Regions from separate parts of the Paenibacillus sp. FSL R10-2778 genome, predicted to be linked through region 3. Evidence: riboswitches for the same ligand, from Rfam matches in the RefSeq annotation. Region 3 holds a riboswitch; each other region holds the start of a gene.
The links. A riboswitch is a leader RNA that binds a small molecule or an ion and turns the genes downstream of it on or off. The one in region 3 is predicted to bind cyclic di-GMP.

Region 1 (8,085 bases), 2.7 Mb from region 3:
CCCGCATATCCTGCAGAATACCGAGAAGGTCATTTCTGCTTCCTTCATCCAACATAGAAGAGGCCTCGTCAAAAATGACGATGCCTGGTTCCATAGCAAGAATGGAAGCGATAGCAACACGCTGCTTTTGACCTCCCGACAGCTCACCCGGATGCTTGGACAACAGATGATTTATTCCTAGTCTCGTCGTATAGGAGTGCAAACGTTCAGCCATCTCTTCGTACGGCAAACAAAGCCCTTCCAGGCCGAATAGGATATCTTCCTCTACAGTGGCTCCAATAAACTGATTATCCGGATTTTGGAACACCATTCCGATACATTGCCGAATGCTTCCGATCGTTTCCTCACTAAGCAGCATGCCACTAACCACAATCTCACCAGCCCCCTTAGGCAGCAGAGCATTGAGCAGCTTGACCAACGTAGACTTCCCGCAGCCATTAGGACCAACCAAGCTGACCCATTGTCCTTGAGAGATAGATAACGTTATATTGTGAAGAATCGGATGCTCGGGATCATAGCCAAACGATACCCCATCCAGAGAGATGACTGCTTGTCCCTCTCCCTCTAAGTCTTGACCTTCGTATGATTCATTCATGTTAGTCATCCTTCCGCTGATGTGACTAATCAGTCCAAAAATTCTTCAAACAGCGATATTTTTGACAATGACGCCACCAAATAACGGACTGCATAGCCCACGGCAATTCCTGTTACTACCCCAGTGATCAGCAGCATGGGAAGATAATAAAAAATACTAAGTGATGCAAATACCATAGAAGCTGCCAGCAGCTGACCGATATTATGCGCAATCCCACCGGCTATACTAATTCCGATCAAGCTTATACTCTTACCTTTGCCACTAATCAGCATCAGCACAAACATAACAACAAAGCTAAAAAGTGAACCAAATAAACTAAACAGCAAGCTTGAGAAGGTACCTAGCAGAAATGCAGTAAGCAGTGTTTTGAGGATGACAAGCAGCAAAGCATCCCGTCCACGTAAAAAGTAAATACAAGTCAAAATCATAATGTTGGCCAGTCCGAGCTTAGCACCCGGCACCAGTCCCATCCCGGATAACGGAATCTGTGCCTCTATTAAACTTAACACTACTGCTACTGCGGCGAAAATCGCAATAATCACTGTTCTTTTTAAAGCTGTTGCAGATTCACTACTGGACATAGGCATCTATATCATCCTCCCCCGACGCACTGGTGATTTCGACTAATACTCTATGCGGTAGACAGACAATCGTCTGTTTGGGCAGGGTAATAAAACCAAAACCTAGGCAAACTTTATCAGCGCAATCGGCATCGTACATTTCAATCCCGTAATCATGCACCTTCAAAATGTTATAGCCGCGTTCCGTGCGGACCTCAATGGTTTGTTCTTCTTTTGTAAGCTTTACCGTTTTAAATAACTCACCGTCCACCGTTACATTGGCTATGAGATTTTTACCGGCCCCACCTTTGTCATCATTGTCCGAAAACCATCTCGGTACGAGAAAAGCGAGCGCAGCAATCAATACGATGGAAATCAGCCACACATCTGCGCGTTTCATAAAAATCTCCCTTATTTTTTAATTAAAATCCAGACTTATTAATTATAACGGTCTACCCTCAATCCTTCAATCAATGTTGGAGTTTATTGTCAGTTTTAGAGAGCTGTTCACAAAATAGGCACGCAAAATAACCCCAGCAGACACAACCCATTCGTCTCTGGCATTTTCAGTTGAAGTTTGTAGCGTTTGCAAAAAAATCCAACTTACATTTTAGCCCATTTGCACCGAGATCGCCCATCTCCTCTGGTTTACTAGCTTTTCCGGAATAATTCACAATTAACCCAATTTAAGTTACTTTCAAAATCTAAGCGCCCCTTATCGAGGTTTGTTCCTCTCTAGAATCAAATAAACCTTATCTTGGAATTCATTATTATATTTGCCTTTTAAACAATAGTGTGTTATATTTATATGGTATTTGTTTTTCGATATATTGAATATCCCCACCAAGAAGATGTCAGGCCGACTATTATACACATCGGCATTTTGGACAAAGAGGCTTTATGTTTTCTTGCAGTACTCTTCCTTTTTATGAGATTAAATTCGAAATATAGCATTCCGATTCACACTGGCGCGGTCAATGGAGCCGCAAGGGCAAAAGAGAGGTAGGGCTTTTGTCGTATTGGAAGGATTATTCTCGCCACACGGCTGCTGGAAATAACAAGGAATCAAGACACCCGTTACTCACGAACGGCGGGGGATGAATATAACGAGAAAGCATGACGGTACGATCCTTATTCAAGGACTACGTCATGTGTGGAAAAATATAGGCGCCCGATAACCGCTACCTAGCGGATATCGGGCGCTGTCTACGTTCAGGACTTATTTTACATATCGACTTATAAAAGCTGTTACTACATCTGTATACCCCGCCTTATCCGTATCATAAGACAATCCATGCCCCGCTTGCGGCACTATGAGCCTCTCTTTTGGACTCTGGCATGCCTCATACAATTCATTCATCATAGCAAAAGGTACAAAGTTATCCGCATCCCCATGAATAAAAAGAATCGGAGCCTTCGCTTTCCGCACTTGTTTTAATGCAGAGGCTTCACCAAAGCCATACCCCGCCTTCAAGCGGGTGATTAGACTTGCACTTTGAACGAAAGGGAAACTTGGCAAGCGATACATGCGTCGTAGTTGGTAAGATAATTGTGCTTTTACTGAGGTATAAGCGCAGTCCGCAACAATAGCTTTTACCTGCGGCGGAAGATCTTCCCCTGAGGTCATTAGCACTGTAGCACCACCCATAGAGACACCGTGAAGCACAATTTGAGCACTAGGCCCAGTCTTTTTAATCATGTATTCAATCCATTGCAAATAATCTTTTCGTTCCGGCCAACCAAAACCAATGTAATCCCCTGCGCTATCTCCATGCCCTCTTGCATCGGGAATTAGGATGTTAAAGCCTAAGTTCTCGTAGTAGATTTTGGCGTACGCCCCCATATCCTTTGCTTTACCTGAATAACCGTGGGCTAGAATGGCTGTGCGTCCCGCAGCACGATTAGATCGGAGTAAGTAACCTCTTAGTTTAAGTCCATCTGCAGATACGATCTCAATATTCTCGAAGCTCTGGCGAGAGACCCAATCCTTCCCCTCCCCCCAAGAAGCTCCGGCAACCGGAGGATCAGCCTTCAGATTAGGATTATTACTTAGAAATACCTTTGGCGCTCGTTTAATAGCAATACCATAGAAGAAAAATCCCACATAGATTAGAATCCCTATGATGATTACAGCGCTAATAATGAACCATATCAATTCGCCTTCGCCATCCCCTCTTCATTTCCTTTGCAACAAGAGTATACCATCTACTTAGAATGCACCAAACTATCGCAATCATGACATACAAATAGAGCCGCCATCGGAACACTCCCGAAAGCGACTCTATGTTGATCTACCCTTTATTATTTATTCTTTTTGGAGAACTTGGTTCTCATTAATAATCCGATAAGTGCAAAACCTAAACCTGCTACATAGTAAGGTGCAGGACTTGATTCACCCGTTTTTGGCAATTCCTTCACAGGTGGCTTTCCTAATGGGATCGTATCGTCCACTACGATGATTTCATCAGGTGTTGGTGTTGGCGTTGGTGTCACTGCCGGTACCGGACCTAATGGGATCTCATCATCATCAACAAGTACTTCTGTGCTATTCGACGGTGTTGGTACTGGCGCTGGTGTCGGCGAAGCTACAGGCCCAAGCGGCACAGGATCTTCTGCAAGAACTATAGTGCCAATTACGGATGATGGCGTTGGTGTCGGGAACACCGGAGTCTCTGGTGTCGACGTTGGTGTTGGTGTTGGTGTTGGTGTTGGTGTTGGTGTTGGTGTTGGTGTTGCTTCAGGCGTTACCGTCGGTGTTGGTGTTGCCTCAGGCGTTACCGTCGGTGTCGGTGTTGGCGTCGGCGTTGCCTCAGGTGTTACCGTCGGCGTTGGCGTCGGTGTTGGTGTCACTGTTGGCGTTGGTGTTGGCGTCACTGTCGGCGTTGGTGTCACTGTCGGCGTCGGCGTTGGTGTCACTGTCGGCGTTGGTGCCGGTGTTGGCGTCGGCGTTGGTGTTGGTGTCGGCGTCACTGTCGGCGTCGGTGTTGGTGTCGGCGTTGGCGTTGGTGTCGGCGTCGGCGTTGGCGTTGGTGTCACTGTCGGCGTTGGTGTTGGCGTTGGTGTCGGTGTTGGCGTCACTGTCGGCGTTGGTGTCACTGTTGGCGTTGGTGTTGGTGTCACTGTCGGCGTTGGTGTTGGTGTCACTGTCGGCGTTGGTGTCGGCGTTGGCGTCACTGTCGGCGTTGGTGTCGGTGTTGGCGTCACTGTCGGCGTTGGCGTCGGTGTCACTGTCGGCGTCGGTGTTGGCGTCGGTGTTGGTGTCGGCGTTGGTGTCACTGTCGGCGTCGGCGTTGGTGTTGGTGTTGGCGTTGGTGTTGGTGTCACTGTCGGCGTCGGCGTCACTGTCGGCGTTGGCGTTGGTGTCACTGTCGGCGTTGGCGTTGGCGTTGGCGTCGGTGTCGGCGTTGGCGTTGGTGTCACTGTCGGCGTTGGCGTTGGCGTCGGTGTCGGCGTTGGCGTCGGCGTTGGTGTTGGCGTCGGTGTTGGCGTCACTGTCGGCGTTGGTGTCGGTGTTGGCGTCACTGTCGGCGTTGGTGTCGGTGTTGGCGTCACTGTCGGCGTTGGTGTTGGCGTCGGACATGGTGTTGGCGTCGGTGTCGGCGTTGGTGTCGCTGTCGGTGTTGGTGTTGGTGTCACTGTCGGTGTTGGTGTCGGCGTTGGTGTCACTGTCGGCGTCGGCGTTGGTGTTGGCGTTGGTGTCACTGTCGGCGTTGGCGTTGGCGTCGGTGTCGGCGTTGGTGTCACTGTTGGCGTTGGTGTCGGTGTTGGCGTCACTGTCGGCGTTGGTGTCGGTGTTGGTCCAGGTTCATCACCATCGTATGGATAGTGGTGAAATTCACCACCACCAGTACCTTTGAGTGAAGCCGCCACTAAAGTACCGTTAATCTGACCATTAATAAAATCAACATGAGCATAGGGGGCAAGTATGCTTCCCATTACACCTATGCCTGCCATATCAAGATACGCAGCTTGGCTAAAGTTAAGCAAAATTTTCTTGCTGTTCAACACGTTATTAGGTAGAAATCCGAAGTTTTTCATTTTTACGTTAGAACCATCAATATTAATAATTGCAGTAGATCCTGAAGGAACATTTATTGTAATTCCGTAGGTATTAGAGACGTTATCTCCTGAAACATTAAAAACATTGACCGCAGGATCTGTACCTGTCAGGATAAGGCTGCCATATTGGTACACTGTTGTTCCATTCGCCGGCAATGCTGCAAGTTCTGCTGATTTGTCCTTCAAAGACTGACCTACTGCTGAAAAGTCAATCGTACTCCCCTGTCTTTTTGTACCACCCTTGAGGAGCGTTACATTCCCTGAAAAATCTCCCCCGTGCACGATATTCCCATAAACAGTACCTCCGTTGAAAGTAAGATTCCCTCCAACAACAAGTGTGTCAGTCAGGGAAACCTCTGCAGCGGTCAACCTATCTCCAACACTATAGTTGGTTAAGTTAACGTTACCTCCAGCAGCAAACCTTCCTTCCGTATCCGAAACTGTTGTTATATCCCCTAGAATAAACACGTTGTAGACCGCTGCAATTCCCAATGTAGAAGAACTACTTGCTCCAGCAACTCCAGCTCCCAATGAGGAAAGCCCACTACCTACCGTCAAAATCCCAGCTAATACAAGCGAGAGTAACGGTTTTATTCTTCTTTTCAAATGGCACACCTCCTAAAACTATGATTTATATTAATCAGAATAATTACCAGAAACTCTAAAGGACCTAACAACAAAAAAGACCGCCAAAAAGAAGTGAAATTCCCTTCTCATGGCAGTCGGACGGTCATTGTGCCTTTAAGACACTTTAGACTCCTGGACTTTGCGTCCCGCCCTTTCAGACGGTTTGCTATTATCATGACTATATATATGTATTACACTGCAAGTCCAGAACTGGTAGCTGAAGCATTCTATCCAATAACAGTCTATGACTTTTAATACTTTTGAATTAATAACAGTTTAGCGCCCGACACCCACAATTGTCAATCAATTCCTTTCGATAATTCCCCGCATTAGTACCACACAAAAAAAGCGCCTGAAGGCGCTTCGCATAAGGTTTTTCATTAAATTTTAAAGTAACTGTATATAGCCCAATATGGATATCCATAAGGGAATACTCAGAATTAAACCAAAAAACAATCCACGCTGGAGGCTGCCCTCTTTTTCCATCATAATTCTCCTTTATTTGCGTTCGATACATTAATTTTTATTATTACAATTTTTAATATAATTTATTCTTCGTTATTTAGTTGTGAATTTAATCACATTGGATAAGCTGTTTAGAAATACCATTGATTATTTTTGGAATATCGGGGTAGAATACGAATATACGTTCCTATTAGAGGTGATGAGATTCATGCATAGAGCAGAAAGCAGGGACAACATGCTGGTGAAATCTTATTTATTGCTTCCGATGATTTTATCAGCTTTCGAACGGGACTCCGCCATTTTATCTACACACTTACGAACACCCGCCCCTTATCTGGAGGTGCTTGGAACAGCTGCTGCAGTAGCTACAACAGATCTAAGGGATGTTCGTGCAGAAATGAGAAGACGGGGAATTAAGGTGTATGAGCAAAACAGACTTAATACTGGAATTGAAGCCAAGTATATATGTCGTGGCTATCATGAACGAATGCTGCTGTTGAATGACATTGTTGCGGCTCAAGCTGCCATCCATATGCGCAGATACCTAGGGCTGGATATTTCATCTTTTAAGAGTTACGAAGAACAGTACCAGATTAAGTAAAGCTGTATAGAAGCCGCTGCGCTCTCTCCCCCCAATCAATTAGTGAACAAAAAAATAGGCCTTACCATGGGAGTTGGCAAGACCTGAGAGAGATATACCACAAAACACTGGGGGGTGTTTGGTGTCTCTAATATATACCTCGAACCTGAAAAATAGCTGATAGGCACATAAAAATTACATTAAAAATATTGTTCGCCGTTCAGAAGTGATTAGAGTGCTCCCACAAGCTTAGCCGACCTTTAGCTGGAATTGGATGGCTTAATGGATGAACCCCTTCAAGCTTCCAGGCAAACCGTCCTTCACTATAGTCGCCAAAATCATATTCATTCCCATTGATCCATTCCCTTAAATCCACCTCTGGAGTAACCACATAACATCCCGCGAGCTGACCTGTAGCAATAATAGCTCCTGTCGGCAAATTATTCGCTGTATAGCCATGTTTCGCCAATACTGATTTGTAAGGTTCCTGTTCACAAATCTTTTTGTCAATCCTCATTCCGGCATGGATGCCTAACTCGCCGCGGTAGGCTGTTCTCCATGAACGAGTTTCAAACTCTTTTTCACCAAGAGCAATTAAGGTCGCCCAAGGCTGCCGTATTGTTATACACCGCATGATATTTATCCCCTTTGTTTATGTTGGACGTTTGTCACGGATGCCACGGATCTCGATCTCGCGTTGTGTAATCTTGTTCACCTTGACCTGATAAATAATCCCAACCGTTTGGTCGATACTCATTTCCATCATTGATCGCCTCTAAAATAAGAACATTTATTTTTATTATATACAAACAAAAGTTCTTATGAAAATATCAATACTACAGACATTCACCTGTAACTCCCCAGAATCAATAAAGGTCGTCATAATGGAAAGGCTGCTGTTTATTCTTATATTGGTAATGTACTAAATGCTATGCCTGTGCAACCGATTTTAAACTAATGTCGTAACCACTGGAGGGGAAGGTCCATGATTCAAAAACCACGTACTACTATTAAATGGACTCTTATTTTTGTTTTTTTGTTATTCGTCACCGCCTGTAGTAAGAATAATGAAGTTTTGAAAGGAATTGTACACACAATAGATGTAGAAAATAAAAGAATTTTAGTAATTTCTGAATTAAAAGAAGAAGACTTGAACAAGGAATACAAGGAGATTCTCGAATCTAATGAGTACTCTCAAG
Region 2 (8,085 bases), 2.0 Mb from region 3:
AATTTCTGTTCTCCATCCACATACACTGCAAAAGTAGCCGAGGAAGGTTTCCCTTTCATGGCTTGATCAATCCCAATGTAGCTTTCAAAGAAGTCGTAACCCTTACCTTCAATATCGTAAACTACCTCAGAGTTGGCATGAACACCAATCCCTTTCGCGTACGTCGCAGCCAACCCTTGGCGAACAAGGGTTATGATTCCTCCGGAAACGGCTTTATCTTTCTTTAATTCACCCCAGCCTACAACGACTGACTTGGCATTGAGATCGGAAATATAGGCGTAGTCGCTCGTTACCGTAACCTGTGTGGTTTTCGTTTCCGTAACCCCTTCGCTTTTCACTTCATATACAATTTCGTAGTTGCCTTTTTGCGTTACATCAACGTTATTGGCTTTCAGAGAGACATCTGCAGTAATATCGTTTCCTAGATAGTTAGCCGCTTTTACATAGCTCATCGGATCAAAGGTTTGATTAAGCTTTAAAGTGAGCTGATCTTCAACAGACAAGGCTGGCTTAAAGGCTTTAACCTGTACGGGCTTCAGTGGGTTCAGCTTTTTATCATAACCGACGATCTTGTACGTATAGTTGATACTCGCATCTACATTCTGATCCACAAATTGCTCAGTTCCTGTAAAACCAACTAACACATCATTTCTATACACTTCATATCCTAAAAAGTCTTGCTTAAGCTCTTTATCTATACTGAAACTTAACGTGTTCGTTCTATCCGTGGTGTTAGGTGTGATATTAACCTTAATGGCCAAATTTTTATCCGCTATTCCAGTTCCCTCATAATTAATCACCGAGTTATTTAAATACCATAACTTTTGCGGTGCCGGATACTTGGCTACTTTCGCTTTTGTCTCAGGATTCACAGTGAAGCCATGTCTGGCAAAATAGCTGCTTAAATCTAATCCCAGTACTTCGGAGGAGAACTCCACCAAATACTGCTGCTTGGAATTGTCACCGTTGGTAAGGGTGACCTTCCGCTCCCGATATAGCTTGGTCAGCTCTGTCCAGTATCCCGGATGTGCCAGCTCCAGCTGCCAATAGGCTCCGAGTTGTGCAAATAAGCCCTGCTGATTCATAACCACTTTATTTTCTTCGAGGACATATTTATAGATATCTGATTCATACGGTATACGATTATCTATCGAATTTGCCGCGACAGACATAAACATAGACACCATATTATTAGTTACTTCGCCATATTCCCGTTCACCCATAGCCAAGCGATGCCCAATTTCGTGATTCAGTCCCCAGCCCGGATAGGCTTTATTAAAATCACCTAACATGGTTCCTACTGTTCCAAGTTGGATCCCTGTATGATCTCCCGCTGCATACATCGCACCATAAGGCTGCATTAATCGAATATTCTCACGAATTAGCTTGGCATCATGAATCTCACTACTGCCATCCAAGCCATAGAAGGAAAAAATACTCTTCATCCAGGTGTCATACCCAGTTACGGTGTCCAGCGGGTTATTTCCTTGCGTAATATATTTGTTGTACGCCTCCGTCGCCGTTCCTGTGAAAATAACATGATCGCTGGCCATTTCTACCACATCTATGAGTTTACGATCTTGAACATTTGGATGAGCCGCTTTATCTTCGTCCAGTCTTTGTTTGTATGTGATTAAGAAGGTTTTGAATTGTTCTGGATCCGTGGTCTTGGTCATAAAAGGAATCTTTTCTAAACCTTCGAAGCGGATCAATGGCGCTTTCCCTTGTTCCTCAGCTGTATATGGATTGACGATATACACTGTACCGCCCTTAGTCACTTCATGTGCATAATAACTATTCGTAGCAAATTCAGGAACGGTTATAATGTTCTTACCTGGACGCAATTGCACACCTCTAGCCCAAACATTCCAAGCGGCCTCTTGTTGAGAAAAGACTAAAGAAGGTAGCTTATCGTTAGAAGCTGCGTCCACATAAACGTTGATCGTATCTCCAGGCATTGCAACGAGACCTGTAGGCTGGTTGTTCGTACCAAAACCAATTCTCAGGTTTTCCTGCGCATGCTTTTTCATATCTCCACGTTGTTCCGCCTCAATGATGGTGCCTTCGGTTTGAACTTCACCATTCACTAGCTTCTTAGCTAAATCCAAAGAATCTTTCAGGATTGGATAGAGCGGATGTACTTTTGCCGCTTCTTCTAATTCGTTGATTGCTTCGACGCTATTATAAGCAGGCACAACCGCAATCATCGTTCCATCTGTGAAAATACCATTTACAGCTTCGCTTACTTTATCTTCTGTATAAAATCTAAATTCAGCCGCAAAAGGTCTGTTGATATTAGCTTTTGTGAACTTAAATTTTAATCTTTTAAACTTCGTCGGTTCGAATTTAAATTCCAGAAAGTCATTGGTACTAACCGCGGTTCCGCTAGATACAAGTTGGAAGGTCTCTCCTTTACTCGTCTCTGATGCATAGATTTCAAAAGCCTCTGGGAATCCTTTGCGGTTATCTCTAGCCAAAAAAGCCACTCTGTCCAGCACTTCCGCTTGCGCTAGTTCAAACACGACTTCATTCGTGAAGCTTGCATCATTGTTTTTGTTCGTTTCCCAATGCGTAGTGGGCTGGTCATCCAGCATATATTCAGGCTTCGTACCTGAGTAGCTTCCACCGTTCACCGTTACTTTTGATACGTTTGCATTCGGCATTCTATAAGCTTGGCTATAGGCATTTTCATAGGCTGTTCCATACCCTTTTAGCTTCGAAACCTTGGCTGCCGTTGCCTCTACCTGATGGTTCTCCAAAAGGATCTTTGCATTCTCTATCTCTTCTTTAAACTGCGCATACAGTGGATGTGCCTGCACTTCATTCTCTAAAGCTGTTAATTTCTCTGCCGTATCAAAGGCAGCACTAACTTGGCTCAAGGTATCATCAGTAAATAAATTTTTCATTTTAGCAGAGACACTATCCTCTTTATAAAATGAAAATTCAGCCGCACTCGCCCAATCTTGGTTCGCTTTTTTGAAGACAAATTTAAGTCTCTTAAATGCCGTAGGTGCGAACTGAATCTCCACTACATCACCGGTTGAGCCTGTATATTCTCCAGAAGACACGAGCGTAAAATCACCCGCATCGGTAGTGGAGCCGTAGATATCAAATTCTTGAGCAAAACCTTTACCTTTCGCACCGGATTGCCTAGCCGCGTATACCATTCTATTTAATTCAGTGGACTCATTGAAAACAAACACAACCTCATTCGTAAACGTTGAACTATTCGGTTTGCCAGTCTCCCAATGCGTGCTCATATCCCCATCCATAGCCTTAGCTATAGGCGAGCCTGAGTAGTTACCACCGTTATTTGTGATGGATTTAATATTTGCTGGATTCATTCTAAAAACCTCATTATAGGCATTTAGAGCATCCTTGCCGTACAGCTCAAACGGAATAACCGAAGCGTTGCTTAATAAGTTAACCTTACTTTGCGCCACTTTTTTTGTTACATTTACCTTGCTTGCCTCACTTGCTAAAGCATAACCTGCCTCACTCGAAAAACTGGCCAACATGGCCGCCGATGTAGCGATCGCAATCATTTTCTTCATCTCTTCTTACCCCCAGATGTCATATGAATCTCTCCAGTGCCCAAAAATGGGCACAAAAAAAACTACCCCAAAAGAGTAGCTTGATTGCGTATAAAGTCGCCTAAAAATTAAGACTTAATTTTTATTAAACCTTAACAAGCATAAACGCCTTCGGCGTCCTATAAGGACGGTAAGCGTTTAAGCGAGAAATATAAGATATTAAGTATAGGTGTATAACTTATACTTAATATCTTATATTTTAACAAAAAGCGTTACACACTCTTTGGCAGCTGGCTGACAATAGTTATGATAACCTTAGTCCCTTTAGCTTTGCGTCCCTACATTTCCATAGGTTTGCCTATGAAGTTTCGAATACATTCAAAGAGTAACATAAGCCTAGATCGGATCGCATGATTAATTGGTATGAAATGAATATAGGTAATTGCAATTAGTTTTTCTTATGTGATAGATATTATTTATCGACCATCCCGGAAGAGAAGGGCATCCTTTAGGACTGTAGGTCTACTTAACTCCCCGATCCAAACAAACGCCGGAACCAATTCCACACATCGCCCGTGACGGGAATTAATCCGAAACCATGTTCGCCAACTGCGATTACACCATATGCCCATTGTCCGATAGCTATGGCACCCCCAGCGATCCTGCCTATCGCTATCGCACCAAACGCCGTATCCCCTATGGCGATGGCCCCCAACGCTTTTTCCGCGATTGCGATCGCTCCTACAGCCACGCCTGCAATCGCAATCGCTCCCACTGCGAAGCCAAGCCAGCTAAGTGCTATTGCTCCGATCGCTAACCACATTCCCAGTGATATTGCTCCTAAGGATAATACGCCCACGCTTATCGCACCTATGGAAATCAAGCCGACAGCTACATCTCCAATAGCGATTAATCCAACGGCTGTCTTCACACGGGGTTTACCTCCACGACCATACGCTTGACCTGAGTATCGCCCTAGATTACTGCGAATACTGATGACCGGAAATGAGGGAGAAGGCCATTGATAATCAATCTCTCGTCCATCAAAGCCCCTAGAATCTGCCCAGCGCGTTACAAATTGATGCCATTTCATATCCATCCCGTCCCCCTTTTCAATTACCTAAATTATACAACCCCGGGGGTTGGCTGTACTCAGACTCTGACCTGAAATTCATCTCATCCTCTGGACGGATATATACTCATTAGGATTACTGTTTGGGAATAGGATCAGGCTTTCCAAATAAATATCCCTGAAACAACTGATAACCACTCTGCTTAAGCCATTCAAAGTCCTCTCTAAACTCCACACCTTCTGCTAAAGGAACGGATTGGATTTCTAAAGCTTTTTCTAAAAATTGCTTTGCTATTTTCTGTTTGTTCAGATCGCTGGACACACCCTGAACATATTTCATATCCAGCTTCATGTAATGGGGTTTAAGCTCCAATAACATCTCGATCGTGCTGAAGCCCTCACCAACATCATCTAAAGCGTATTCAAATCCCCGATCCTTGTAATATGTCAAAATAGCTTTCAAATGAGCGAGATCATCCACTTTCTCCGTCTCAACAACTTCAAAGACAAAAAGAGAAGGATCGACGCCTAATTGATTGGCCAGTTCAACGGTTGATCTTAAGCAGAACTCTGGAGCGTAGATCGACGTTGGGATAAAATTAATAAACGTTTTTTTATTTAAGGGTGCAGCATATTTTACAGCCGTCATTCTACATAACCGGTCTAAAGCATATAAACGCCCACGATTACGTGCCGCCGCAAAAATCTCATTAGGATAGATAAGAGATCCGTCTTCTTTTTTAAATCTGGATAGGAGCTCGTATGCAAAAATCTCTTCCCTTACGTTCACAATCGGTTGGAAGTAGCAAGTAACAAGACCCTTAGTGATAACCTCATCAATCCACTCCATATCAAGTACAGTGGGTAATTCGGATAGGGGTCTCCATGTTTGGTCATCTATACGGAATTCAACCTGCTCCGACTCCATATGGTCATTACAGAAATCCAGAAAATCCCGCACCCCAGCCTCCTTAATTGTAATCACATTTTCTTCCACCTTATGTATCGTATTACTTCTACTCAGGTGATGAATAACCTCAGGTAAAACCCTAAGATTAAGCTCACCATGAGCCTTGATTTCAAAATTCAGATCTCTTACTACACAATGATTACAAGCCACATTCATAACCCCTTTAATAATCAATTCTCTGAAAAAGATCCCGGAACGGCTCTTCTCAATCGAAATTCGTATACTCCAGTAAATACTTCGGGTCTAACACGGTGATCTGCTGATGTTGAATCTCAATAATCTTTTGCTCTTGCAGATCTTTAAGCACAAGAGTAGCCGTCTCCCTTAACGTTCCGATCATATCCGCGAACTGCTGATGGGTCAATCGAAGATCAATCCTCTGTTTGCCTTGCTCCTCTACTCCAAATCTTTGGTATAGTCTTCTCAGCGTAAAGATCGCACGCGCTCTCGCATCATGAAATTTCATTTCATGTAATAACCGATTCGATAAAAATAAACGGTCCATTTGCAGCAGCATCAATTGCTCCTTAATCAACGGGTAATCGGCAAGCATCTGCTTAAAAGGCTCATGTTTAATCTCAAATAATACAGTATCATTCATAGCCACCGCAGACAGCACTCTTATATTGGAGGGATGGATCACTTCCAGATCGCCAAAGAAATCGCCTTTTCCAAAAAGATCTACGGTATGCTCTTTCCCTTTCGTGGTAGCATACACCCTTATAATCCCCGAATAGATAATGTAGGCATGATCCCCCGGATCTGATTCTGCAAACACCAGGGTTCCCTTAGAATATGCCTTATAAGTGAATAATCCTGAGACCGCCTCGATTTTCTCCGAGGGTAAACCCTGAAAAAAGCGAGTGCCAGTCCAAAAAGAAGCTTCCATCTCATTATTCCTTTCTAACACATTCCATAGTTTTGTATGCCAACATACTGATAATAAATCATCATCCTGTTATATTCTATCGTAACGTTGTCACATAGGCTTGATGCCAATACGATTTACAAAGGAGATCCATTCATGAAATATAATTTTGACGGAAAAGGACTTATTGAAACGCCAGATGTCGTGTTTGAGAGCAATCCGCTACTAGAACTGAGCATGTACAACAATCATATTAAAGAGATTCCCGATCAGCTCTTCCTTCATGACGAATTAGAGGTACTAAATTATGCGGGCAATGAAATCGAACGCTTATCCGAGAACATCGGTCGCTTAGTTCACCTAAGAATGCTGGATTTAGGCCATAATCGGCTGAAGGTGTTGCCGGAGAGCATTGGCGGATTGCAGGGGTTGGATTCTTTTCTATACCTAAGCAATAATCAGTTCGAACAGCTGCCGGAGCAGCTCTGTAATCTCCAGAAGCTCAAGTATCTGAACGTAACAGATAATCATCTCAAGCAATTGCCTACCCGTATAGGCGAAATGAGCAGTCTGATTGAATTGCGGCTTTATTATAATCAGCTGGAACGTTTACCTGATTCGATCACACAAATAAAAGGCCTAAGAGAGATCCATCTCTATGGTAATCAACTGGTCATGTTACCAGATCATTTGGGTGCTATAGAAGAACTTCGGATAATCGATTTAAGTGATAATCGAATCACTAAGCTGCCTTCATCTATCGGTAATTTAAGCAAGTTAAGAAGACTGAACCTTAGAAAAAATAAACTGAATAAACTCCCTGAGGAAATAGGTCAATTAAACAGCCTCGTTGAGCTTGATTTAAGAGATAATAATCTGCAAAAAATCCCGGATTCGATTTTACAGCTTGAACGATTAGAGAAACTGGATCTCAGATGGAATCACAGCTTGAAGGGAACAGACATTTTAGAGCAATTAGAGCAAAGAGGATGTATCGTTTATAAATAACAAAAAAAGCCTCCAATTAAAGAAGCTTTTCACTCAAATCCATAATATGCGTAACGCGATTTCTCCCCTGTTCTTTAGAAACGTAAAGCGCTTGATCAGCTTTTTCCAGAAGAGTGATGTCTGTATCGGTTGCTTCAAAGGTAGCTATGCCAATGCTTACCGTAATGCTGCCAATCTCCCAAGTGGAGCTGGCTATGAATTGTCGTAAACTTTCAGCTATAGCCGTGGCATCCGATGAATCTGTATTAGGCAGCAGAAGGATAAACTCCTCACCACCATACCTAGCTACGATATCTTCTTTACGAGATTGGGACTTCAGGATACTCGCCAATTTCTCCAGGACATAATCACCCATCTGATGACCGTAGGTGTCATTCACATTTTTAAAGTGATCAATATCTAGAATACATAATGAAAAAGGCGCCTGATCACGGTGATACGCTGCAATCTGCTCTTCCAGCTTTTCTTGCAGGAATCTTCTATTCTTTAATCCAGTAAGCTTGTCTGTAGTAGATAGCTCTACTAAAACGGCATTCATCTCCAGCAACTCAGCTTGCTTTTGCTCGATTTCCAGGTGAATTTGTTTGAGCTTTGCCAGCGCCTGATCTTTTTCCCAATAAGCCTCTTCTATTTG
Region 3 (8,085 bases):
GGACATACTTGTCTAGAACCCGGCAGTGCCAAAAACACCTATGGTACAGGTTGTTTTATTCTAATGAACACAGGCACAGAAGCTGTAGCCTCCAGTCATGGCTTGTTGACCACTGTAGCTTGGGGTATGGGAGATGAACTCTATTATGCCCTAGAGGGCAGTGTGTTCGTGGCCGGAGCGGCTGTTCAGTGGCTGCAGGAGGGTCTTGGTCTTATAGAGGAGCCAGCAGGCTCAGAAGATAAAGCACGGGAAGTAGAGGACAGTGAAGGGGTTATCGTTGTGCCTGCGTTTACCGGACTCGGGGCACCCTATTGGGATATGTATGCCCGTGGAGCTATATTTGGCCTTACTAGAGGCACTACCTCAGGACATCTGGTACGAGCTACATTGGAGTCCTTAGCCTTTCAATCTAGAGATGTAATAGGAGCTATGGAAAAAGACGCAGGCATGCCATTGACCGGCCTTCGTGTGGATGGCGGAGCTGTGCGTAACGATTTGCTGATGCAATTCCAGTCTGATATCCTGGGCAGTGAGGTTACTAGAACAACCTATGCGGAGACAACAGCTTTGGGTGCGGCGCTTCTGGCCGGGTTAACGTCCGGAGTCTGGACACGTGCCCAGCTAGAGAGCTTCAACAAGGCTGAGAGGGTCTTCTCGCCTGAGATGGGTATAACTGAGCGGGAAGGTCGTTACAACGCCTGGAAGGACGCTGTAGCGCGTACCATGGGTTGGGAGAAGCATGAAGGATATCAGTGATAAAGGAGCTGTATATATCTATGGTTAACGGAACCGAATCTGATCTGCCGGGCGGACTATCTAAGCCGGCGCTTCGAGCCCTGCATGGGGCTGGATATGTTCAGCTTCAACAATTCAGCAAGCTTACTGAAGCAGAGCTTCTGCAGCTACATGGATTGGGGCCAAAGGCGATCGTCCTATTACGGAGTGCTCTCGCGGAAAAGGGGCTCACCTTTGCAAGTAAGTCCTGATGTTGCGTTCATATTTATATTAAAAAACGGCAAGCTTAGGTGAATCCCTAGCTTGCCGCTTTTTGTTATACAGCTCCTAATATTCAATAACAAATGCTACATTTTGCCAACCGGCGCCCACTGTCCAGAACAGGACTTTATCACCACGTTCGATCTTTCCAGTAGTTACAGCTTTATGTAGAGCAATAAATGGGCTGCTGGTAGAGGTATATCCGAATTCATCCCCTATGTATACCGCTACATTGCGATCAATGCCGACTTTCTCACACATCTCTAAGATATTAGGCAATGAAAACTGTGAGAAGCAGGCTGCTTTAATGGCTTCAGGCGCGATATTGTTGTTAGACAGTAGAGTACGAATAGACTCAGAAGCAGCATCTATACAAATGGAATTATCAAAAGGAATAAACTTCACATTAAACTCTCCAGCCGCTACACCTTGTTTACCCAGTTTAGCCAGGCCTGCGCACGGGAACTTGGAATTATCGCAAACACAAGGATCCGTTTGGTAGATAGAGTCAATGAAACCGACCACATCCTCAGCTTGTTCAAGAATGACTGCCGCCGCTGCATCACCGAAGTTAGCGTAATAGACTGGATCATTCTTATCGGCATGAGGGGTTACATAATCGGAGCCGATGACCAACGCTCGTTTAATCCTAGGATTCGCTTGCATCTGACGGCTAACCTGTTCCACAGAAGCCGTCATACCCGCACAATTAGCATTACTGTCAATGCAGATCGTATGGGATGCGCCTTTGATCAAACGGTGAATCATTAATGAGTTGGTAGGAAAGATATACTCAGGAGTTTGACTTGCATAGGCAATAAGGTCGATATCGGCACCTGTGAGACCACTTTTCTCCAGAACATTCCTGGCAGCCTCAAAAGCCATCGTAAGGGAATTCTCATCCGCATCCTTAATACTATACCGTGTAATACGACCTAATGCGGATAATAGACCTCGAATATCAATGCCTTTTTCGTCAAAATGCTTAATGAAAAAGTCGTTACCAACTATATTGCTGGGATGATAGATATCAATGCCTTTAATACGAATTCCGGTCATAATACGCCTCCAGGAAAGCAGTAAAATGTGGCCTACATATTAAGATTAAAAGATCTAGACTGTAACCGCAGAAATGATCTCGATGTTATCGAGTCCAGCTTTACGGCCAAGACGGGAAAGCTGCATTTTGAGGATCGGGTTATTTTCAAGCGTTAGATTTACTTTTACAAATCCATCATTCTTAAACATTACAAAGCAGCTTTCTAAAAGAGGTACAACATCTGGTGCAGTTACATTTAGCTTTCTGCAGTCGATTTTTAGTTCATAGTCAGCTGGAGTAATTGGATTGATAGTTTGTTGATAAGCTTGAATAGATTTTAGACCATCTTCTTCAGAAAATGTTCCATCTAACTCAATGTTAATAACCTTGTTTGTAGTGTCTGTCTTCAAAACGAAACTTCCCATGCCTAAATCTCTCCCATAGATTGAATTTGTCCAAAACAGTTCGACTGCAATATCCAGCCATGTATATCCATTTAGCTGTTTTATAAAAGTCAAAATTCGACACTATACAGCAAGTAATGGGATATTCCGACTCTATTATAGGCATATTTTTCAAGTGTATGCAATAATAAAGTCGAATTTTGTATATTGTTGTCGAACTGTTGGGTTATTGGATTTCTTCTATGGTTGCAAGCAGGATATTAAAAGCTGTGATGATTCTAGGTGCCCCTATAACGGGTACTAAGTGTAATAGAATACCTTTAAGCTGTTCTACTGTAACTCCAACACGAAGGGCCATGACATAATGAACGCCCAACTGTTCGAATTGACCCATTGAAATTAAAGATGAAATGACTGCGATTTCCTTCCAGTCAGGGGCTATAGTATTACGTTGAAAAATATCGCCATAGGCATTCCCCATAATAAATTCAGCCAAGTCAGGGAAGTGGTCTTTAATTGGAGCTAGTGCTTTTGCGCCATAGTCTCCTGATAGATTCGTGAAGTGGTTGAGACCACTGTTGATATTTTCCTTCATGGTTAGCCTCCTAGTTTAGGTTCAAAGTACGGTGTGCAGTCGGAGGGACTTCATCACGGTCTGTTAGCAGTTCAATAACGGCAACATGGTTTAGAGCTACCGCATCTTTAATTGCAGCTGTGAATTCATCCGCAGTCTCACATTTGTAGCCTTTAGCACCTAGAGATTCAGCGAATTTCACGGCGTCCATTGGTACTTCATATAGAGTTCCATCGATACGACCTGTGGTTTTCTCCATACCCTTAAGAGCCATATCTAGTTGCTTATTATTGACCACGATAAAGATGACAGGGATATCTTTGCAGACAGCGGTGTTAATCTCAGCGCCGAGCATCATGAAACAACCATCACCTGTAATGCAGAGGACAGTTTCTTCAGGAGCTGCAACTTTTGCACCAATAGCCATGCCGATCGAATTACCCATGCAAGCAAAATACGCATCAAAAACAAAGCTGCCCGGTTTCTTAACCTTGTACCATTTTGCAGCGTGGAATCCATGACTTCCATCATCAACGAAAATTGAATTATTATAAGGGATCAAATCACTTAAAGTACTCATTACCGAAGCAAGGGAAAGATTCTTGAGGGTTGGAAGCTCTTCTGAATAATCCGTATCGGCCAAAGCCTCACGTTTGGTGATTGTGCTTGGGTCAATATGATTTAGGCAGTGCACCAAATTATCGCGCAGGTCCCCGGTGACCGGTATCGTTTTGGACAATAGTATTTTTCCGACAAAGGTTGGATCAATATCAAATTGAATTAAAGTTGCTGGATGATTCTCCCGTTTAAGATTACAGATGGTCATATCACTTAAACGTGATCCAAGCACTATAAATAAATCGCTTTTATTCAATAAATCGTCCCCGTGGGTCGAACCGCCAACGCCAATAGGACCATGATAGAGTGGGTGATCCCAGACTATAGCCCCTTTTCCACCAGGAGATGTTACTACAGGAATATTAAAAGTTTCTGCGAGTTGAACAAGCTCTTTATGTGCTCCGGAGCGGTTAATTCCTTTACCCGCAATAATCAAAGGATTCTTAGCAGCTTGAATAGCATCGATGACTCTATCGATATTAGCTAGACTAATTAGAGATTCTCTTTCTGGGATTACTATATTGCATTCTTCCAATACTTCAGTTTGTACATCAAAAGGAATACAAAGATGAACAGGACCCCGTTTGGTCAGGGCCACAGAAATCGCATGATTAAAAATAGTACCGAAGTGATCCCCACGTTCAACCAATTTACTGAACAAGGTGGCAGGTCTGAACATATCAGCTAAATCAGCCAGAAAAGAGGTGGAGTCCTGACATTGAGGAATTCCAAGCTCTGTAATGGATTGGTGGCCGGTAATAAATAGGACAGGTAGGTTGTTAGCTTTCGCGTGTGCTGCTGCTGTAAGCAGGTTAGTTCCCCCAGGACCCGAAGTACCAAATGCTACGCCTAGGTTACCCGTTTTCAGCGCATACCCTGCTGCTTCGAATCCGGAGCTTGCTTCATGTCTGCCGGGAATAAATTCAATACCGTAATCCACCATCTTTAGAACAATTGGACAAATGGATTTGCCAATGATCCCAAAAGAATGTGTGACTCCAAGGTTACGTAGTGCTTCCGCCATGTAATCTGCGACTGTCTTCAAAAGAAACACCTCACAAGTTTTTTGATATATATTAGTTATTAATCTACCGAATAGATACGATAGATCAATATACTCAAAAAGTAAAAACCTGTGCTCTATAGTAAGCACAGGTTGGTGGCATAAGGCGCCGCTAAGACTGAACAATAGTTCAGCCGTCCTGGTTCCTCTGCAACCTGGCAATCATGGCCTCAAACGAAAAAATGAGGCTGTAGATCCATGGTTTTGCGTCATCCTCTTTCGAGGATTTTGCCAATATTAATTTATAGTTGATAAGAATAATTTTCCTTTACAATATATTCCTCATTAATTTTTGTCAACATAATCCGCTAAAAAAACTCGAAATTTGACGAAAGTCTTGTCCAAGAGATGAAGTTTTGCCTCGCGAAAAAAACTGCCACCTAAGACTCAGCTTAGGTGGCAGTTGATAGTTTTGAACTAGAATTTAAAGATATGAATGGTTTTTTGCAGATTAAATACGGCCTGGGTCATTTTTTCCGTTTCTTCTGCAACAGACTGCAGGGCATTAATCTGTTCATTCATAGCCGCCGATACCTCTTCCGTGCCAGCAGCAGTTTCTTCGGTGATTGCTGAGATATTCTCAATTGCACTGGAAATTTTCAAGGCACTTTCTAGCATAAGATCACTCTCCGCAGAGAATGAAGAGATTTGCTCGGTAATGTACTGCACGCTTTGTACAATTTGTGCGAAAATATGGGCAGATTGAGTGATCATTTCATTCTGAACCTGCACAACCTCTTCATTGATGGCAATATTATCGATGGCTTGTTTAATATCTGACTCAATGCTGCGGACCAAGCCGAATACTTCTTTTGTGGATGCCGTAGATTCTTCAGCAAGCTTGCGGACCTCTTGAGCTACAACGGCAAAACCCCGACCATGCTCTCCGGCACGAGCAGCTTCGATGGAGGCATTCAGTGACAGCAGGTTGGTCTGCTCAGCGATCTCTGTGATGGTCTTGGTGATCATCGTAATCCCGCGGGCATTTTGTGAGAGAGCTTCAATAGTATCAGCCACTTTTTGTGTAGCCTCTATGTTTTTACGCATGCCTTCAGCCTGTGTATCTACGGATTGGCGCCCTTGCTCAACAAGTTCTAAGGTATGTATTGAACGTCTGTTCATTTCTTTGGTGGAGTTCGTATAATTGGATACTTTGGTCTCAATGTCTTTAATGGATTCTGTCATATCAGCGATATCCGTAGATATTTCATTTGCACCAAGAGCGAGCTCAGTAGAAGAAGAGGCTACTTGTGCCATGACAATTTTCAGGTTCTGGTTCTTATCTTCGATTCCGCGGCTTGCATCCATAACTTGACGGGTGATCTGCGATGCATCGGTCAGAATCTTCTTGAGCTTATCAATCATTGTGTTAAAGGAGCGGCTTACGTCACCCATTGAGCCATTTTCGTCCGCTCTGCTAGTGAAATCGCCCTTCGAAATACTGTGAGATACATTAGCAATATCATCAAAAGATGATGTAAGCGTTCTCTCCACGAAGCGAGCAACAGGTAAAGTCAGACCTGCAAGAACAACTACTAGTATAATTCCTACGAGAAATTGACCTAGAATCATTAACGTAACTAAGACAGGAATAGCAAACAGTGCGGCAACGAGGTAACATCCGGCAACAATTCTTTGTTTTAACGGAAGTTTGTGCATCCAGCTCATTGGTAAAATGTCCCCCTTATTAAATTTTATGTAATGGTGTTATTATAGGGGATTTATAGGTCATTGGTCTATAGAGAAGTGTCATAAATCTTCTTTAAGTAGTAGATATTTAGAATTCATGTCAAAATTCCTCATATATTGTGGAAATTGTTTTAATAGCAGACTTTACCATCCCTACTAGTTCGATAGGAGCTAAAACAATAACTGAAGGAGAGAAAGAGAGTACGATACGACAGGCAGATTCTATAGCATTAAACTCGGCCTCCACGTTCATCCACCCAGTATTAGCAGAGGGTTCTACTAAAGTTATAGTTACATATCTTTCACGCTGTAATTCTTTAAGAATAGACTCATTCACCTTTAAGTTCACTACATATTTTGGCAGTGCTGCTTTAAAAGCTAAAGTCGATTGTTCCCAGTAGCTTTTTAAATCAAAAGCCTCAGGTCTGACAAATGATTCATAAGTTGCGTCAGCTTGTATTAATCTCGACACGCGAAAAGTCCGCATTTCACCCTCGGTTCGTGCCACTACATACCAAACTCCACGTTTTGCGACTAACCCGAGAGGTTCAATGAAACGCTCCTTCATCTCGTCATTCCGTGGGTAAGTGATCTTCACTTTACGGTCTTCCCAAACAGCTTCCTGCAGGACAGATAGGAACGGATATGTCTCGTCGGAAGGGTGCCAGCTGGCACCATCTATATGAATGCGTTGGCTCAGGTAACTGGCTGGATTATTCGGCCTGGATGGGGAAGCAGCCTCCAGCTTAAGCACGGCAGAAGAGAAGTCGTTTTGTATACCCAGATCTTTTAAGATTGAGGAGTCTGCGGACAGCAGCAGAGTAGCAATTTCTGAGGGCTTCATACCCGTTAAGGAGGTCCGGTATCCTTCTGTGAGCATCCAACCTCCTTCGCGTCCCCGTTCGGCAAGAATCGGTATTCCCGCTGTACATAAGGCTTCCATATCTCTAAACACAGTTCGTTCAGACACTTCTAAGGTCTGGGCTAGCTCACGGGACGTCATCTTTCCACGATTTTGCAGCAAAAGTAAGATGGATAACAAACGATCGGCTCTCATTAAGGGAACATTCCTCCTCCTAATAAATGTTAGTTAGTTCTTAATTAATTATTATATTATATATGTCAGTTGGTGTCATATTAAAGAATTATACTTATATAAGGTAAGGATTAAATACAGAACATTTAGAGAAAAACAAGTGTAGAAAGGATTGAGAACATGACTTTAAAAGGAAAAGTAGCATTGGTCACCGGAGGCAGCAGAGGTGCTGGTAGAGGAATTGCATTGGAGCTGGCAAGGAAAGGTGCATTCGTTTATATTACGGGCAGAACGACAGAGGCTTCTGGCATAGAGCATAGCAAGCGGAGCATTGATAACGTACTTAGGGAAATAAAAGCGGAGGGAGGGTCCGGCAGCGCCATACGATGTGATCATACAAAAGATCAGGAGACAGAGGCGGTCATTCGCCAGATTGCTTCAGAGCAAGGAAAGCTTGATATTATAGTCAATAATGTATGGGGCGGCAACGATTTACCTATTGAGCAGAAGTCTTTCTGGGAGCTTCCTACAGCGCATTGGGACAATATGTTTAATGCGGGTGTGAGGGCACAGTTGATAACAAATTATTATGCAATACCATTAATGCGTGAGGCAAAAGCTGGCGGTCTAATCATCCACACAACCTTTTGGGATCATTACAAATAT
Region 4 (8,085 bases), 2.9 Mb from region 3:
GCCAACATTCTTGCCGTTGGAGTAGGCGGGGGGTATCCCAGCGTAACTGATACGGCAGGTGAATGGCAGTATCTTGAATATATCGGCCAGACAGGACCGGTGCAGAAGTCATTTGGCATAGGCGCAAGTCTGGGCGGCTACTCTAGCTTGATTCAAGGTAAGGCTTATTTTGATGATTTTGCTGTAGAAAAATTAGACGCGGCTCCCGAAGGGGCTAACGTTATTTCGCTGGATAGTTCAGCGGTTAGTCCAGATGCCGGCGACAAAAAGGCAGACACTCCACATAAAGTATCTCCAACTAAGATGTTGCTGATCTCAGCGCTGTTTAGCGTGTTTTTTGCAGTGCTTTATACTAAGGCATTCCGTAGTGAGAAGCTTATGAAGCAGCCTGAGAATATTTATTCCAAATGGCTGAGCATTGCCATCGGAATTGCTTTTATCCTGAGAGTATGGATTGGTCTTACCGCGCAAGGATATCAGAATGATATGAATACCTTTATTTCTTGGGGACAGCGTATGGTGGATTTAGGTCCAGGCAAATTTTATGAAGAAGGTTATTTTGCCGATTATCCTCCTGGCTATTTGTACATATTGTACGTGCTTAGCGCCATTCGTGGCGTTTTAGGATTCACTCAGGGCTCAGGTGGAGAGAATTTGCTCTTCAAGCTCCCTGCGATCCTTTCTGATTTGGTGCTCGGCTACTTCATTTATCAAATGTCACGCAAAAAACTCGGCACAGGAATAGCTTTCGGCTTAATGTTGTTGTTTCTGTTTAATCCAGCGGTACTTATTAATTCAGCGGCTTGGGGACAAGCAGATTCATTCTTTTTGATCTTCCTGCTGCTCAGTATCCATGGCGCTGCGAACAAAAAGTTTGTTCGCTCCGCAATTTTGTTTGCCTTAGCGACGCTAATTAAACCGCAAGCGTTGATATTCACGCCGGTATTGTTGTTTGCTTTTTATCATCACCGCGCTTGGAAGCAGCTTGGATTCGGAGCTTTGTATGGATTAGGGATCTTCGGATTGCTTGCGGCACCGTTTTTCTGGAATAACGGAGGTCTGGTAGGGATTATTGATCTTTACAAGAGTACGTTATCTTCCTATCCGTATTCTTCAGTGAATGCATTTAATCTGTATGCACTGACTGATCCGATGTGGTCATCCCTTGATCTAACCTGGCTTGGCATTCCATACCGTGTATGGGGCTTCATATTTATTTTAGTGGCTGTAGCTGTTGCGGCATTTTATTCCTTTAAAAAGGATCGCTTGGATCTGACCAAATCCTATTTTATCGGGATGGTGCTTATAGTAGTGGTCTTTGTGCTTGGCACCAAAATGCATGAACGTTATATGTTCCCTGCTCTTATTCTTTGTTTGTTTACTTATATAGAAAGTCGGGACCGCCGCTTTTTATCGCTATTTCTCGGATTCAGCTTAACGCAATACATCAATGTGGCGTACACCTTATCCCACCTGAATGCAGATGTTAGCCCGGGTGCAGACGGAATCGTATTAGTGACTGCTATAGCTAATCTAGCATTGCTGCTTTATATGCTGAATATCGGATACGATTTGTATGTCCGCAAGGGAATAAAACCTCTTCCAGCACCAATTACACCGGAAGAACAATATGAAGAAGATTTGAGAGTTGTCGGGCAAATTAAACCGCATCAGAAGGGAGGGCGATTTAACGATGAAGTTTAAGCGTATAGATTGGATATGCATAATAGCTATTACGGCCGTTTACGCAGCGCTTGCTTTATATAATCTTGGCTCTACTAAATCTCCAGAGACCTTATGGGAGCCTGCTGCCAGTGGTGAAAGCTTCTATGTAGATTTGGGGCAGAGTAAACCATTGGAACGGGTCAATATCTTTGGAGGCGTGGGCACGGGGAAGTTCAAGCTGGAATTCAGCGACAATCCTGAGGTCTGGAGCAGTCCGATGGATGTCAGTGAGGATGTCGGGAATGTCTTCATCTGGAAAAGCCAACCCCTGAACGTTACAGCGAGATATGTGAAGTTAACAGTTACCTCTCCAGGGTTCACTTTGAACGAAATGGCCTTTTATGAGCAGGGGGGAGAAAGAATCCCCCTTCCTATTGCCGGTGTGACACCGGATGCTAACGCTGTACCTAAAAGAGGAGCAGCGGCCAATCTTTTTGACGAGCAGGCGCTCATTCCGGAATATTCTAACTTTATGAATAGCACTTATTTTGACGAGATCTATCATGCGCGAACAGCTTATGAATATACGCACGGGATTGTGCCTTACGAGAATACGCATCCACCGCTTGGTAAGCTGTTAATTGCCATAGGTATGGAGCTGTTCGGGGTCAATCCATTCGGCTGGCGTATTATCGGAACATTGTTCGGAGTTGCCATGTTACCTCTCATATATGTAATGGCGCTTCGTTTGTTTAAGAAAAGCAAATACGCCGCCCTCGCGGCAGGATTGTTTGCACTGGATTTCATGCATTTCACACAGACAAGAATCTCCACGATTGACGTATACGGAGTATTCTTCATTATGTTGATGTTCTATTTTATGCAGCGGTATTACACAATGAATTTCTACAAGCAGCCTTTAAGAAAAACATTAATTCCGTTATTCTGGTCTGGCTTATTCTTCGGAATCGGCGTAGCTTCGAAATGGATTGTGCTCTATGGAGGAGCAGGGCTGGCCATTATGCTGGCTATCTCCCTTTTTGAACGCTACAGAGAATACCAAGCCTCCGGACGCCTGCTGGCAGAGGGGAAGATTAAAGACAAGGAATTGCTGGGCACCTGTCGTGAAGCAGTAGATTCTTTTTGGAAAAAGACTATTATTACGTTGGCTAGTTGTATCGGGTTCTTTGTAATTATTCCAGTAATTATTTATAGCTTATCTTTTGTGCCGGGGTTATCTGCATCAGCAGAGGGCTTCACTATAAAAGGTTTGATTGATTCCCAAAAGAATATGTACAACTACCACAGTCAGCTTGTAGCTACACATCCCTTTGCTTCCTCATGGTGGCAATGGCCGTTTATGAAGAGACCGGTCTGGTTCTTTAGCGGCGGTGAAGGTTTGCCGGAAGGTCAGGTCAGCAGTATAGTGACTATGGGGAATCCTCTTATCTGGTGGACGGGTATTTTTGCGATGCTGGCAACACTGTGGATTACGCTGAAACGTAAAGATAAGAATCTCTACATGATTTGGATTGCCTTCTTCTCGCAATATGTTCCGTGGATGCTTGTCCCAAGAGAAACATTTATTTACCATTATTTTGCTATGGTGCCATTTATGATTCTTGGTATTGTATATATAATGAAGTTGCTGGATACTAAATTCCCTGAGGCCCGTTACGTACAGTATGTCTATGTAGCTGTTGCTTTGCTGCTCTTTATTGCTTTCTACCCGGTACTGTCAGGGATGCAGGTCAGTGGAGATTACGTGAAAGATATGCTGCGTTGGTTCCCTACTTGGGTTTTCTAGGATTTAATAAAAATCTATAAAATAAGTTTATGCATGCAGCGTTATTATGAAGTGTAGATGGATGTAACGCTCCAAAAAGCTTGTAGGAGGAATAAAGGTGAAAGCCAGATATAGTGTGATTGTACCCATGTTCAATGAGGAGCAAGTAATTAGCCATACTTATGAACGTTTGAAAAAAGTAATGGACGAGTGCGGCGATACTTATGAGCTGGTCTTCGTCAATGACGGCAGTCGTGATCGTTCCGCCCAGATGATTCGGGAGATCTGTGAACGAGACGAGCATGTCAAGCTGATTGACTTCTCGCGTAATTTCGGACATCAGGTAGCGATTACAGCTGGCATGGACTATGCCGAAGGTCAAGCGGTTGTTGTTATTGACGCTGATCTTCAGGATCCTCCGGAGGTCATTCTGCAAATGATCGAGAAGTGGAAAGAGGGCTACGACGTTGTATATGCGAAACGCCTGAAGCGCCACGGAGAAACGATGTTCAAAAAGGTCACCGCGAAGCTTTTTTACCGCCTGCTCAGCAGTATGACAAGTGTAGATATTCCTACGGATACAGGCGATTTCCGTCTTATTGACCGTAAGGTATGTGATGTCCTGCGGGGACTTAAAGAAAAGAACCGCTATGTCAGAGGTTTGGTGAGCTGGGTTGGCTTCAAGCAGACTATGGTGGAATATGAACGGGAAGAACGTTTTGCCGGAGAAACCAAATATCCGCTGAAGAAAATGATTCGTTTTGCGTTAGATGGCATCACCTCTTTTTCACATAAGCCGCTTAAGATTGCTACGTATATTGGATTCTTTCTTTCATTTTCTAGCTTTCTCTATTTATTTTTCGTCTTGTTCCAAAGGATATTTTTCACCTCCTGGACGGTTCCGGGCTGGGCTTCCATTGTAGGTGTCAATCTGCTCTTTAACGGTATTGTTCTGATGCTGTTGGGTGTGATTGGGGAGTATATCGGACGGATTTATGACGAGTCTAAAGATAGACCGCTATATATTGTTAGTGAGACTAAAGGCTACCAGAACGAAGAACAACTGGACCGCCGGAAGGACCACAATGATGTCAGATAAGAACTTGCGCGCTGCATTCATACAGTTCCTCAAATTTAATGCCGTAGGTTTGCTCAATACGCTTATTGATTTTGTGATTTTCACATTGTTGAATTCACTAGGGATGGTATACGCATTGGCGCAGGTGATCTCCTATAGTGCAGGCACGGCGAATAGCTTTATTTTGAATAAAAAAGTTACCTTTCGTGATCGCAACCGGGGGAATAAAGAAGGCTTCGACCGCGTACAGCTGGTCAAGTTTATCGTGCTGAATCTGGTAGTGCTCGGAATATCACTGTTGTTAATGCATCTGTTGACAGACAAACTAGGTATTCAAGTCTTGATCTCCAAGGTGCTGGTTACCTTTATCACGGTGATCATCAATTTCTTTGGAAGTCGTAAATGGGTATTTTAAACATTAATTTCAGGCAGAAGGAGTTGCTATGCTTAAAGGCAAGTAGCTGTTTCTGCTTGATTTGTATATAACCATAGAAATAATATACGGAGGTGAATAACATTGCGTAAATTCTCCTATCTACTCATACTGGCTGGGATACTTATCATGTTATATCCGACAGCTAACGAGTGGTACAACGACAGGCAGCAGGAGAAGTTATTAGAAACGGCTGAACTAAGCACTGCCGATAGTACTCCCCAGCCAGATCTGAAGAGCAGGTATGCTGAAGTTACTCAGCTGTTAGCAGAGGAATCGGTTCTGGATGCTCAGGCACAGCCCCAACCCCAAGAGACAGAAAAGCCTGAACCGGAGATTGAAGTCGGTGGCAAAGTAATCGCATTAATTGAAATCGATAAGATTGATTTGAAGCTGCCTGTATTAGAAGGGGCTACAAAAGCTAATATGAAACATGCTGCAGCCCATATGAAAGAAACGGCACCCCTTGGAGAGATCGGGAATGCTGCAATCGCGGCGCATCGGGCTCGAACTACGGGTCGTTTGTTTAACAGATTGAATGAGGTTGTTGTGGGGGATGTTATCACGGTAAAGACTAGTGATCAGGTGTTTAACTATGAGGTGTATGATATTTCTGTTGTAGATCCGAGTGATGTCTCCGTTCTTGACGGGAATGACAAGGATAAGATTGTTACTCTGATTACATGTGATCCGCTAGTGAATCCAACGCATCGGCTGATTGTTCATGCCAAATTAACAAAATGAGAATAGTGAATGACAAGAAAACACAAATACCGGGAGATATTTATAAAATAATGGGTAATCTAGTAAATTAGGTCTTGTTCACAACTATAAATATGATAGTATTATACTATGAAAGCTAAACACGATAACGGCAAACCTTCCGAAAGGTAGGGACGCAAAGCTAAAGGGCCTTTTCCCGAAAGGATGGCAGCCAGCTACCGAATGAAGAGGCTTTTTTTGTTTGTTTCAAATGGATTCTATCAATTATATCTAGTAAAGCTAGAACAGATAGAGCTTATACGATAACGGCAAACCTATCGAAAGGTAGGGACGCAAAGCTAAAGGGCCTTCCCGAAAGGATGGCAGCCAGCTACCGAAAGGAGTTTTATCCGTGAAAAAGGTTTATTTTATGCTGGTGGCGTTGTTCGTCCTAATGACTTCAGTTCCGGTAAGTACAGCTCAAGCTGCAAGTGCAGATGCCAGCTGGTTGATTACATCCAAAGTGGCTCAAGGTGTTATTGGTATTAACTATGATATTCCGAAAGATAAAAGAATCAAACTCATGATCACCAAAGATAACAGCAGCTATACATATAACTTGTATGCTTCTGGACAAGCTGAGGACTTCCCTTTGCAACAAGGAAATGGGACTTATAAGGTTTCTGTTCTGGAGAACACAACCGGCAATAAATACAAAGCATTATATTCCGAAGTAGTAGACGTAACCATGAGTGACTCGAATTCCGTATATTTGGGCTCCGTACAGAATGTGAAATGGAGTTCTTCTGATAAAGCGATTGTCAAAGCTAAACAATTAGTACAAGGCAAAACAACAGACGAAGAGAAAGTTAAAGCGATCTATAACTATGTAGTTGCGAATGTACAATATGATTACTCTCTTGCTAATAGTGTAACTACTGATTATATTCCAAGCATCGATAAGACATTGACTACTAAAAAAGGGATTTGCTATGATTACGCTTCTCTTTTTGCCGCAATGCTGCGGAGTGTAGATGTTCCTGCTAAGTTGGTAATGGGGAATACAAGCTACGTTACGCAATATCATGCCTGGAACGAAGTGTTGCTTAATGGGAAGTGGGTTACCATTGATACTACAGTGGATGCAGGACTTGCAAAGAGTGATAAGAAAACCGATTTAATTAAAGCCTCAAGCAAATATACTGCGGCAAAATACTATTAAGTTCGTCGCTAGAAACATAACTCTATTAAATAAACAACTAGCTTAATTATTAAGCTAGTTGTTTATTTTTATATTAGGGGTTGCTTTTCTATTAATAGTTGGGGTATTATAGGTAAGCGTTGTTAGACAGCGTACAGGCGATATAGACGAGGCTGATAAAAAGCTTCGAAAATAAAGCTTGCATTTCTGAAGATAACATGATATATTATAAGAGTTGCTGCTGAGACATTAAACGGCGCCAACGAGAACTTGATCTTTGAAAACTGAACAACGAGTGAGTAGGAAATCACGCAAGTGAAATCCAAAATTAGAGAATTAATTTTCTCGTCAGATGTTTCAAAATGAGCATATCGCTCTTTTCAATACTAATTGGAGAGTTTGATCCTGGCTCAGGACGAACGCTGGCGGCGTGCCTAATACATGCAAGTCGAGCGGAGTTATTTTGAAAGCTTGCTTTCAAAATAACTTAGCGGCGGACGGGTGAGTAACACGTAGGCAACCTGCCCTTCAGACTGGGATAACTACCGGAAACGGTAGCTAATACCGGATAATTTCTTTTTTCTCCTGAGAGAAGAATGAAAGACGGAGCAATCTGTCACTGAGGGATGGGCCTGCGGCGCATTAGCTAGTTGGTGGGGTAACGGCCCACCAAGGCGACGATGCGTAGCCGACCTGAGAGGGTGAACGGCCACACTGGGACTGAGACACGGCCCAGACTCCTACGGGAGGCAGCAGTAGGGAATCTTCCGCAATGGGCGAAAGCCTGACGGAGCAACGCCGCGTGAGTGATGAAGGTTTTCGGATCGTAAAGCTCTGTTGCCAGGGAAGAACGTCCGGTAGAGTAACTGCTACCGGAGTGACGGTACCTGAGAAGAAAGCCCCGGCTAACTACGTGCCAGCAGCCGCGGTAATACGTAGGGGGCAAGCGTTGTCCGGAATTATTGGGCGTAAAGCGCGCGCAGGCGGCTATTTAAGTCTGGTGTTTAAACCTTGGGCTCAACCTGAGGTCGCACTGGAAACTGGGTGGCTTGAGTACAGAAGAGGAAAGTGGAATTCCACGTGTAGCGGTGAAATGCGTAGATATGTGGAGGAACACCAGTGGCGAAGGCGACTTTCTGGGCTGTAACTGACGCTGAGGCGCGAAAGCGTGGGGAGCAAACAGGATTAGATACCCTGGTAGTCCACGCCGTAAACGATGA

Region 1: another riboswitch for cyclic di-GMP. It lies ahead of NST40_RS02455 (choice-of-anchor A family protein); the one in region 3 lies ahead of NST40_RS21705 (thiamine pyrophosphate-binding protein).
Region 2: another riboswitch for cyclic di-GMP. It lies ahead of NST40_RS30230 (NPCBM/NEW2 domain-containing protein); the one in region 3 lies ahead of NST40_RS21705 (thiamine pyrophosphate-binding protein).
Region 4: another riboswitch for cyclic di-GMP. It lies ahead of NST40_RS03225 (transglutaminase-like domain-containing protein); the one in region 3 lies ahead of NST40_RS21705 (thiamine pyrophosphate-binding protein).

What each region holds. Positions count from the first base shown of each region.
Region 1 is NZ_CP151956.1:552,399-560,483, reverse strand. Features, by position in the region: gene NST40_RS02475 (ATP-binding cassette domain-containing protein) at 1-595, opposite strand, end outside; gene NST40_RS02470 (Gx transporter family protein) at 625-1,182, opposite strand; gene NST40_RS02465 (NusG domain II-containing protein) at 1,166-1,555, opposite strand; gene NST40_RS02460 (alpha/beta hydrolase) at 2,375-3,310, opposite strand; gene NST40_RS02455 (choice-of-anchor A family protein) at 3,457-5,820, opposite strand; cyclic di-GMP riboswitch class I at 5,929-6,019, opposite strand; gene NST40_RS02450 (hypothetical protein) at 6,515-6,907, shown strand; gene NST40_RS02445 (ASCH domain-containing protein) at 7,107-7,520, opposite strand; gene NST40_RS02440 (DUF3221 domain-containing protein) at 7,872-8,085, shown strand, end outside.
Region 2 is NZ_CP151956.1:6,755,695-6,763,779, forward strand. Features, by position in the region: gene NST40_RS30230 (NPCBM/NEW2 domain-containing protein) at 1-3,554, opposite strand, end outside; cyclic di-GMP riboswitch class I at 3,816-3,902, opposite strand; gene NST40_RS30235 (hypothetical protein) at 4,060-4,626, opposite strand; gene NST40_RS30240 (EAL domain-containing protein) at 4,742-5,590, opposite strand; gene NST40_RS30245 (Crp/Fnr family transcriptional regulator) at 5,781-6,464, opposite strand; gene NST40_RS30250 (leucine-rich repeat domain-containing protein) at 6,600-7,451, shown strand; gene NST40_RS30255 (sensor domain-containing diguanylate cyclase) at 7,468-8,085, opposite strand, start outside.
Region 3 is NZ_CP151956.1:4,791,938-4,800,022, reverse strand. Features, by position in the region: gene glpK (glycerol kinase GlpK) at 1-756, shown strand, start outside; gene NST40_RS21725 (DNA-binding protein) at 777-986, shown strand; gene NST40_RS21720 (ketoacyl-ACP synthase III) at 1,063-2,055, opposite strand; gene NST40_RS21715 (hypothetical protein) at 2,110-2,460, opposite strand; gene NST40_RS21710 (carboxymuconolactone decarboxylase family protein) at 2,666-3,034, opposite strand; gene NST40_RS21705 (thiamine pyrophosphate-binding protein) at 3,045-4,685, opposite strand; cyclic di-GMP riboswitch class I at 4,841-4,937, opposite strand; gene NST40_RS21700 (HAMP domain-containing methyl-accepting chemotaxis protein) at 5,112-6,362, opposite strand; gene NST40_RS21695 (YafY family protein) at 6,484-7,440, opposite strand; gene NST40_RS21690 (SDR family NAD(P)-dependent oxidoreductase) at 7,600-8,085, shown strand, end outside.
Region 4 is NZ_CP151956.1:728,223-736,307, forward strand. Features, by position in the region: gene NST40_RS03200 (glycosyltransferase 87 family protein) at 1-1,704, shown strand, start outside; gene NST40_RS03205 (phospholipid carrier-dependent glycosyltransferase) at 1,694-3,472, shown strand; gene NST40_RS03210 (glycosyltransferase family 2 protein) at 3,570-4,550, shown strand; gene NST40_RS03215 (GtrA family protein) at 4,537-4,944, shown strand; gene NST40_RS03220 (class D sortase) at 5,047-5,706, shown strand; cyclic di-GMP riboswitch class I at 5,826-5,908, shown strand; cyclic di-GMP riboswitch class I at 5,983-6,063, shown strand; gene NST40_RS03225 (transglutaminase-like domain-containing protein) at 6,077-6,886, shown strand; rRNA gene NST40_RS03230 (16S ribosomal RNA) at 7,253-8,085, shown strand, end outside.